Regions from separate parts of the Paraburkholderia sp. BL18I3N2 genome, predicted to be linked through region 2. Evidence: riboswitches for the same ligand, from Rfam matches in the RefSeq annotation. Region 2 holds a riboswitch; each other region holds the start of a gene.

Region 1 (3,274 bases), on a different contig from region 2:
GCCCAGTTTGCCGCTGCTGTCATTGCTCGGGCCGCTCACGATCCACTCGCCGCCCACCCGCCACCCGGCGATGCTGCGGTTCACCGTCAGCGCGCCGAAGCGCCGGGCGCGCCGCACGAGGTCGGCATCGTTGTCGAGATCGACGGGATTCTGCAGCGTCACGGAAACGCGCACGTCCGTCTTGCCGACATGGCCGCTCCACGATCCTTCGAGTCCTTGCACCTTCGCATGCCCGACGTTCTCGGCCAGATAGATGCCGGGCGTCACCTGCTCATAGTCGATCAGATTCGAATAGCGCGTCTGGAATGCAGTCAGACGCATCACGCCGAGCGCATTCGATGCGTACTGCAGCGCGGCTTCGATCGAATGGCTGCGCTCCGGCTGGATAGACGGATTGCCGCTGAACGGATAGTACAGATCGTCGAAGCTCGGCGCGCGAAACGAATCCGAATAGCTTGCGCTCACCTTCCAATGGCCGGTGATGTCGAAGCCGTAGCCGAGATAGTAACTGTTCGCTCCGCCGAAATCGGAATACTGGTCGCGCCGCACGTTGGCCTGAATCTGGTTGCGTCCAAAGCGCCCCGTATAGCCGACGAAGCCCGAATCCACATGACGATCCGGCGCCGCGAACGTGTCCGAGTCGAGGCTCTGGTCGAGATGCTCATAGCCGATCTGCAGTTTCTGCTGCGCGGCCAGCGCGAAATCGTTCTGCCATGTGTACTGGCGATTGTCGGTATCGAAGCGCCCGTTGTACGTGCCGTTGGTGTTCGACACGCTGCGGTCGTCGCCCTCGGCGACGATAAAGTGCGTGGTCCACCAGTCCGTCAGCTTGCCGTTCGCGAACACGGAGACCTGGCGCACCTTGCTATACAGGTTGTTCAGATCGGTCGGCAGGCCGTACGCATTGTCGTAGCTGTTGTTGCCGTTCGACTGGAAGTAGCTGACGCCTGCGTCCCATCTGTCGCTGAACTTGTGACGCAGCGAGGCCGAGATGCTCTCGTTCAGATAGCCGTTCGCATTCGGATTGGCGTTGGGGGCCTCCTTCGTGTTCAGCGACGAAAAGCCGTCGTCCTTCGAACGCGCGAGCGAAATGCTGAAGGTCGTGTTGCCGTCTTTATCCAATGCGCCGTTCGCGCCCGCCTGCTGCGTGTGCGTGTGATAGCTGCCGTAGCCGAGCGAAAAATTGAAACGCGGCGGATGGTCGCCGCCGTCTTTCGTGAACACCTGCACCACGCCGCCGATCGCGGCCGAGCCGTATAACGCCGACACGTTGCCGTTCACCACCTCGACGTGATCGATCTGGTCGAGCGGGATCTGCGCGAGTTGCGGGGCACCCAGGCTCACCGAGTCGACGCGCACGCCGTCGATCAGCAGCAGCGATTGCGTCGACGACGCGCCGCGCAAAGAGAGACTGGCTGTCGAACCAGGACCGCCTGTGCGCGAGATCTGCGCGCCGGGTGCGAGTTGCAGGAGGCCGGGCAAATCGGTCGCGGTGGTGTCGGCGATATCCTGCTGATCGAACAGGGACGTCTGCGGGATCGTGTCGGCAAGTGCTTGCGGCGCGCGATCCGCGGTCACCACCACGGGCGACAGCACCGCCGCAGACGGCTCCGCACGCGATGAATCGAGCGCGGAAGAAGATGAAGTTGAAGACGCAGCTTGCGCATGCACGACGGTCGGCAGGCTCGCAAAGGCGAGCAGCGCCGCGCGGGCGATGGGGGACAGCATGGGATGAAAGTCCTGTGGATAGCGTGCGCGGCCCGCTTCCCCGCAGGCCGATGCGTAACGAGGCGTCCGCGTATTTAACATTTTCACGCGTGACGTGCCTCTCCCTCTGGCCGGTATCCGGGCTGGCGACACATCGATCCCGCCTTCCCACGCGAGACGCGCAGTGGCACACTCGCGAGTTGAACTTCCAACACGCGATCAGGATCGACTTGCATGACGAATGCGGTCGCTTACCGTTGCGGGGGCAGCGCAGGTTGGCCCGTTCGGTTGAATCGCGCGCCCTGCTTCCCGTTTAACTGCGTGCGCCGTTGAAAAGCGCACGCGGGCACCAGAGTGCGGGCAGTTTAGGAGCGGCCTCGGAGTCCGTCAAGAATGGTGAAACCGCAGGCCATGTGTTCTGTTAAGTGCAGGCTATTGTCCGACGCGTGGGTACTTTTTCATCATATGGTCGATAAAAAGCCTGCACAAAGCGATGTTGTTACGTCTCGAAACGAGACAATTGTCGGAACCTGCGACATTCCGCGCTAAAATGCGATGTCTTTAGAGGACGCAGCAGATGCTCACCGAACTCGAAACACTTTCACAAAATATCGGCAAGCTGATCGCGATCAGCCAGCGCCACAATGAAGCGCGACTCGCGCTCGAAGAGCAACTCGCGCAATCGCGCGCCGATGCCGAAGCCACGCGCACGGAACTTGCAATGCTGCGCGAGGAACGTAACGCGCTGCAGGCGGAACGCGACGCGCTTTCGGCAAAGATCGACGACGCACAAGTGCGCCTGAATGCGATCCTCGAGAAGCTGCCACGTGCCCGCGCGCATAGTGAGCCGGACAACCAGCTCGATCTGCTCGAGCCCGCTCAGCAAGTAGCCGAAGCCGAGAGCGACGTGACCCGCCACGGAGAAAATGCATGACCACCAAGCAGATCGAAGTATCGATTCTCGGCGTGCCCTATCGCCTCGCCTGCTCACCGGAAACGGAAGCGGCGCTGCTCGAAGCGGTCGCACGCGTCGACGCCGAAATGTCGAAGATCCGCAATAACAGCAACGTGCGCGGCACGGATCGCATTGCTGTCATGGCTGCGCTGTCGCTGGCATCGGAACTGCTTCGATTGCAATCGAGCGTGAGACACGGAGAAGCATTTCCCGCTGAGGAAATCCGGCGTACAATGCATCAAATGAACGAACAACTAGGTACTGTGATTGAGCAGTACAGCATGCAATAAGCTTCGTGTGTTATCGTGCTGCCGGTCCTGAGATCGGCGGCGGATTCAAACGGAATGTGTGAGCACAAGGTGTGCAAGATTCAGCAAACGTTTGAGTTCAATCGGTAGTTGGTTTCAGCTTCATCGGTTTAGCTTCCCTGCCTGGTTCGCCAAGGTCATATATTCCTTGAACCAATGCCATGTGCACGGTTGCGGAAATTTGTAGCACGGGTGTGCGCGTCACTCTGTCTGATGTACCCGAAGTGTTGCTAACTGCGACCAATTCTGAACCCCCGGTTCAGGATGCCGGCCTAGCGGCTAAGGCGGGGACCTTATTTAGAAC
Region 2 (3,274 bases):
GCGCGGTGTCGCGGCGAGTTCCGCATGCGCCGCCTCACGCGCCAATGCGAGCGACGCCACCCCGCCGATCACCACGATCGCCGGCGAGCCGAGTCCGGCACGCGCGACGGTGTCGGCGAATTCACCGAGCCGCGCGAGCGCATGGCGTTGCTCGGGGCGCGTGGCCGATTCGATCGCCGCGCACGGCGTGTCGGCGCTCATGCCGGCCGCGAGCAGCGCGCCGACGATATCGTTGAGCCGCCGCATGCCCATATAGATCACGAGCGTCATGCGCGTGGCCACGAGCGCGGCCCAGTCCGGCTCGCCGCTGCCCGCGCCGTGCCCTGTGACGAACACCACACCCTGCGCGTGATCGCGATGCGTGACCGGAATCCCGATCGCCGCGGGCGCCGCAATCCCGGCCGTGATGCCGTTGATGACTTCCACCTCGATACCCGCCGCGTGCAGCGCCTGCTGTTCTTCGCCGCCACGGCCGAATACGAACGGATCGCCGCCTTTCAAACGCGCGACGCTACGCCCGGCCCGCACATGTTCGAGCATCTGCGCGACGATGCCTTCCTGCGGTGTGGACGGATGACCGCCGCGTTTGCCCACGTAGACGACCAGCGCGTCGGCGCGCGCGAATTGCAGCACCTCGGGATTCACTAGATCGTCGACCAGCACGACATCGGCTTGCGCCAATGCGCGGGTGGCCTTGATGGTCATGAGTTCGACGTCGCCGGGGCCGGCGCCGATCAGCCAGGCGCGGGTCATCGCGGCGTGCATGGCGGGCGCCATGTCGTGACAAGCGGGAAGGGGTAAAACGCGAAGGGTCGCCAGGCGGCGGACTTTGGGGTCATGCAATGCTACGGATTCAGGCACGGCGCAATGTGTGGCTCGTAGCGAATTTCACACGAAACTCGCCTACACGGACACACTGCGTCGTGCTTCAGCGCCTTCACATCCGTCCCTCGCGGATTCCGGCGGCCGGCGGCGCGATGATGCCCTGAGGTTCGCCGCCTCCGCGTCTGGCCGGTATCCGGGCTGGCGGCCTCACGCGCTTTGCCTTCCCGTCCGCATTCGCTGGAATTGCCGGACAGTGGCTTAAAAAACGCATGCGCGGCGCAAGTCGATTCAACATCGCGCCGCAGGTCGCTTACCGTTGCGGGGACAGCACAGGTTGGGCGCTCTGAGCGCTGCCTGTTTCCCGTTTAACTGCACACGCGAATGCATGTGCGGGCACCAAACGCGCGCATACGATAGCACATGGCGCCCCGCCCGATAAGCGCTTGCGGCTTGCGTTTCCTTGACGGCACCCGGCTGCGGGCCTACACTCGCACGCACTTTGGTGCTCGTGTGCGCGCTCGTGCGCACGCAGTTAAACGGGAAACAGGGTGCCCACCTGCCATGGATCGGGTCAACCTGTGCTGCCCCCGCAACGGTAAGCGAAATGTGGTGCTGACTGCAGCATTAAACGCAGTCGATCGGCACCGCGGAGCCGGCTTCGATGTCCACGCGCAAGGCCGCGTCGGCATATCACCACTGGGCGAGAAATCACTCGCCCGGGAAGGGGAAGCGGCGCTTTCGCCAGCCCGGATACCGGCCAGATAACGAAGGACGAACGCCGCGGGGATGCGGCGCTGCGTTCATGACCTCACTCCCGCTTTCTGTTTTCTGTTGTCGCGGCAACGCCGTCGTTCGTCCCCGTGTTTCGATATTGTCGTGGCTGACCGGGCGTGCGCTCCGTTTGCCCCGGCATAAGCTGAAAAACACGCCGGCGTGCAACGTGCAACTCCTACGGATGGACTCACGATGCAAACTCAAATGCGCAAGATCCCCGTCACCATCGTTACGGGCTTTCTCGGCAGCGGCAAGACCACGCTGCTGCGGCATATTCTTCAGCATGCGGGCGGCAAGCGCATCGCGGTGATCGTCAACGAATTCGGCGAGCTCGGCATTGACGGGGAAATTCTCAAGGGTTGCGGCATCGGTTGCGATGAAAACGGTGTCGAGACCGAAGGCCAACTGTATGAACTCGCGAACGGCTGCCTGTGCTGCACCGTGCAGGAAGAGTTTTTCCCGGTGATGGAAAAGCTCGTGGAGCGCCGCGAGCAGATCGATCACGTGTTGATCGAGACCTCGGGCCTCGCGTTGCCGAAGCCGCTGGTGCAGGCGTTCAACTGGCCGCAGATCAAGAACAGTTTCACCGTGGATGCCGTGGTCACCGTGGTGGACGGCCCGGCCGCGGCAAGCGGTCAGTTTGCGGACAATCCGGTCGCCGTGGATGCGCAACGCAAGGCCGATCCGAATCTCGATCACGAGTCGCCGTTGCACGAATTGTTCGAAGATCAGTTGTCGGCGGCCGATCTGGTGATTCTGAACAAAACGGATTTGCTCGACGACGCGCAGCAAAGCGCGGTTGAAGTTTCGATCCGCGAAGAAATTCCGCCGCAAGTGAAAATCGTTCGCGCGCACATGGGCCAGCTCGATCTGCATACGTTGCTCGGCCTCGAAGCGGCGTCGGAAGACACGATCCACTTGCGCCACGATCACCACGGTTCGGCCGACGACGCCGACCACCATCACGACGAATTCGACTCGGTGGTCGTGCAGGCGAACGCGTCGTCGCGGGAGGCGGTGATCGCCGCGTTGCAACAGCTGGTCGAAACCAACACGATCTATCGCGTCAAAGGTTTTGCGGCGCTGCCGGGCGCGGCGATGCGTCTGGTGATTCAAGGCGTTGGGCGCCGCTTCGACAGCTATTTCGATCGACGCTGGCAACCCGGCGAAAGCGGCCCGAGCCGCTTCGTGCTGATCGGTGAAGACCTCGATCAGCCCGCGTTGCAGCGTGCGTTCGACGCGGCGCTCGGCGTGCGGTCGAGCGCCGAAACGCAACAGGCGTAAGCGCATATGCATCTGCTGCGCACCACGCCGGGCGGTTTCGTCGACGACACGCAAGGCGTGATCCGGATCGATCAGCAGCCCGCGGATATCGTGGTGCTCAGCTCCGCCGACACCACGCTTTCGCTGCTCGCGAGTGTGTTTCCGCGCCTGGGTGAAGGCTTCCCGAGCGTGCGGCTCGCGAACGTCACGTACTTGCGGCAACCGGCGTCGGTGGATTTTTATCTCGAAGACGTCTTGCAGCACGCACGCGTGGTGGTGGTCGATCACCTCGGCGGCGAGGCGTATTGGCCTTACGGCATCGAGCAGGTAGTGGCGCTCGCCGAGCGCAAGCAGCAGACGCTCGCCATGTTCTCCGGCGATCTGCAGGAAGATCCGAACCTGCTCGCGCGCA
Region 3 (3,274 bases), on a different contig from region 2:
ACAATTCGAGCGCCGCCGCCGAGCGGGTATTGCCGAGTTCGCGGGCGAGCGACGGCACGTCCGGATGCGTTAGCGTGCAGATGACCTCGTTGTTGGCCGGCAGCCGCGCGCGCGTGATGCCTTGCGCGACCATGCCGGCATCGCACAGGATCGGCGCGCCTTGCGCGAGCGCCGCGCGGCCCGCCGCGCCCGCGCCTGCGGAAAATTGCAGATCGTCGATCACATCGACCATACCGCACGCGTGGATCACCCGCACCGCGAGTTTTTCGAGGTCGGCGGGAATGCGCGACAAGTCAGCCTCCGCGCGGATCGTCGCGAAGGATTGGCGATAGATCTCCTGACCGTCGCGAATGTAATCAAGCATCGGTGTCACTCCGGACCAGGCGTTCGAGCATGTCGGCGGCCTGGTCGATCGTCAGTTGGCGCGCGACGCAGTGGCCGAAGCCGGGCTGGCCGTCGCGTCGATAAAAGTCATAGAGGCCGGGCGCCGCGGCCAGCAGCGTGTACGGCGCGCAATGCGCGGCGGCGCACGAGCGCGAGCAGCCGCTCAGATGCACGTCGACGCCGGCAGGCAGGCGAGCCGCGAGGCGCAACGCGTCGGTCTTGGTGTCGGCGAGGCCCTTCGCGCAGCCGCTCGATCCGGCGCATGCGATCAGGTGCGTGATCGCTTGTGCGGGTTCGCAGGCGAGACCGAGCGCGTTCAGGCCGGACAACACGGTGGGGACGGCGGGCGTGGCGATGTCGGGTAGTAGCACGCTTTGCCAGGGTGTCAGGTGAAGCGTGGCGTTGCCGTGCTGTTGAGACAGCGTGGCGAGGGCATGCAGCGTGTCGGCGTCGAGGCGTCCCAGCGGCGGTTGGCCGCCGACGTGCCAGGTTCCGGGCACGCGTTGGGCGTGGGCGCCAAGACGGAGATTGGCGTCGGCTGGTGTGCCGCGATGCCAGTTGGTCAGCTTCGCGTTTTGCGTCAGCGGGAAGTCGAGATATCGCTGGGCGTGATGCAGTACCGCGTCGACGGTATGCGCGGTTAGCAGGTGGCGCATGCGTGTGGCGTCGGCGGCGGCGAGGTCGAGGAGTGTGAGGAGCAGCGCGCGAACCAGTGCCGGCACTTGTGAAGGCAGGATCGCGGCTAGTGCGCCTGTGCGGTTCACGCCCGGTTTTCCAGGCCCGGTGCCTTGGCTTTGCATGAGAGCGCCGGCATAGGCGCCCACAGGCGGACAACCCGCCAACCCGAACACGAACCGCACGCCGTCCGCATCTTGCGATGCCGCCAGCCACACATCGTGCGGATGATCTACTCTCGCAAGCCGCTCGCCGCCGTCCAGCAGCAGCGCGAATTTCGGCGACAGCGCCGCGAAACGCGTTTCGCTTTGCAGCATGGTGAGTAGTTCGGCGCACAGCGGGCGTGTGTCGAATAGCGCGCATGGATCGCGCCCGGCTGCGGGGCTGATCATGACATTGCGGACGTCGTCGGCTGCGGCGGTGGCCGCTATTGCATCTACAGCGCTGGCAGCCCCGGCGTCCGCAGCGTTCTCCGCAGCCGTCGTGTTCGCATGGCTCGCCGTGCCGTTCGCCGGCATCGGCCCAAGACCCGCATCGGTCAAAGCCGCGATCAACGCCGCCTCTTCACCGCGCTTGACGCCGCGCACCTGCACATTCGCGCGATTGGTCAACTCGACTACCCCGGCCGCGTGCCGCGCGCTAGCGTCAGCGATCGCCCGCGCCTGCGCCGCGCTCAATTCGCCGCCGGGCAGTTTGATCCGGCAAATCCCGCCGTCGCGCGCGGCGACGATGCGCAGCAACCCCGGACACGCCGAGGGCCGCAGCGTGGCGGCCGCGTCGGATAAAACGGAGGTAGGCGAAGCTTGATTCAAGACGGACACCGGGTTTAGCGTCGCGCGACGGCCCGAGCATGCCGTGAGGCGGGCATGGCTGCGGCATCGGTACACCCCGCCCGATGTTGGCTGGCACGAACAGTCTTGCCGGCAGGTCTCCTGGCTGGCAGGTCATGGTCCGCCGCGGCCTTCCCGGTTAAACCAGTGGCGTGGAGCGCAGGCGGACTCGCTGCATACAGTTGCGGGGGCAGCCACAGCGACACTGTGTTCCCTCTTCGGCCCCGAAGGGCACCGGCGGCTGTATTATGCCTTTTTTCGAACAGCACAACGAGGCTGGACGCTTTGACCGGCGTGGCACAGCGCATTATTTGAAGACACAGAATGAGGATGGATGCATGCCCGCGTGGCTGACGGTGGTGGGCATAGGCGACGACGGCTTTGCCGGTCTGGGGAGGCCCGCGCGGCGCGCTTTGCTGGAAGCGTCGGTGGTGTACGGCGGCGAACGTCATCTGGCGATGCTGCCCGCGCGTCTCGCCGCGCGCCGTGCCGCCTGGCCGCGTCCGTTCGATCTCGCACCCTTGCTGGCCGAGCGCGGCGCCGCCGTGTGCGTGCTGGCGAGCGGCGACCCGATGCTGTTCGGCGTAGGCGCTACGCTCGCGCGGCAATTGCCGGCGGGCGAACTGCGGGTGCTGCCGGCGCCGTCGTCGCTGTCGCTGGCGGCCGCGCGGCTCGGCTGGCCGTTGCAGGATGTCGCGACGGCGTCGCTGGTGGGGCGGCCGTTGGCCACGCTGAACGCACATCTGCACGACGGCGCGCGCGTGTTCGTGCTGAGCGCGGACGGGCGCACGCCCGCAGCGCTCGCCGAGCTGCTGAACGCGCGCGGTTTCGGGGCGACCCGCATGAGCGTGCTGGAGCACCTGGGCGGCGAACTGGAGCGGCGCATCGACGGCCGCGCGGATCAGTGGTCCGCGGGCGATGTGGCCGCGCTCAACCTGATCGCGCTCGACTGCCGCGCCACCGAAGGCGCGCCGCGTCTGCCGCTGACCTGCGGTTTGCCTGACGATGCGTTTCGTCACGACGGCCAGTTGACCAAGCGCGACGTGCGTGCGATCACGCTCGCGCGCCTTGCGCCGACGCCCGGCGAATTGCTGTGGGATGTGGGCGCGGGCAGCGGCTCGATCGGCATCGAATGGATGCGCGCGCATTCCAGCTGTCGCGCGATTGCGATTGAAGGGCACGCGGAGCGGCAACGCTTTATCGAACACAATCGCGATGCGTTGGGCGTGCCGGGGCTGCAACTCGTGGCGGGGCGCGCGCCTGACGCGCTGCAGGGGTTGCCGGTGCCGGATGCCGTGTTCATCGGCGGCGGGGTGACGGTGCCGGGCGTGCTGGAGGCCTGCTGGGCTGGTCTGCGCGAGGGTGGGCGGCTGGTCGCTAATGCG

What was found. Region 2 has a riboswitch for cobalamin ahead of cobW (cobalamin biosynthesis protein CobW). Riboswitches for the same ligand answer to the same signal wherever they lie in the genome.
Region 1: another riboswitch for cobalamin. It lies ahead of B0G75_RS13695 (TonB-dependent receptor domain-containing protein); the one in region 2 lies ahead of cobW (cobalamin biosynthesis protein CobW).
Region 3: another riboswitch for cobalamin. It lies ahead of cobG (precorrin-3B synthase); the one in region 2 lies ahead of cobW (cobalamin biosynthesis protein CobW).

What each region holds. Positions count from the first base shown of each region.
Region 1 covers NZ_PVNC01000004.1:116,159-119,432, reverse strand. Annotated here, with positions in the region: gene B0G75_RS13695 (TonB-dependent receptor domain-containing protein) at 1-1,728, opposite strand, end outside; cobalamin riboswitch at 1,819-2,076, opposite strand; gene B0G75_RS13690 (ATPase) at 2,285-2,641, shown strand; gene B0G75_RS13685 (cell division protein ZapA) at 2,638-2,952, shown strand; RNA gene ssrS (6S RNA) at 3,084-3,265, shown strand.
Region 2 covers NZ_PVNC01000010.1:6,907-10,180, reverse strand. Annotated here, with positions in the region: gene cobA (uroporphyrinogen-III C-methyltransferase) at 1-753, opposite strand, end outside; cobalamin riboswitch at 992-1,241, opposite strand; cobalamin riboswitch at 1,309-1,602, shown strand; gene cobW (cobalamin biosynthesis protein CobW) at 1,792-2,883, shown strand; gene cobN (cobaltochelatase subunit CobN) at 2,890-3,274, shown strand, end outside.
Region 3 covers NZ_PVNC01000006.1:232,297-235,570, forward strand. Annotated here, with positions in the region: gene B0G75_RS18800 (precorrin-8X methylmutase) at 1-364, opposite strand, end outside; gene cobG (precorrin-3B synthase) at 357-1,880, opposite strand; cobalamin riboswitch at 1,964-2,143, opposite strand; gene cbiE (precorrin-6y C5,15-methyltransferase (decarboxylating) subunit CbiE) at 2,228-3,274, shown strand, end outside.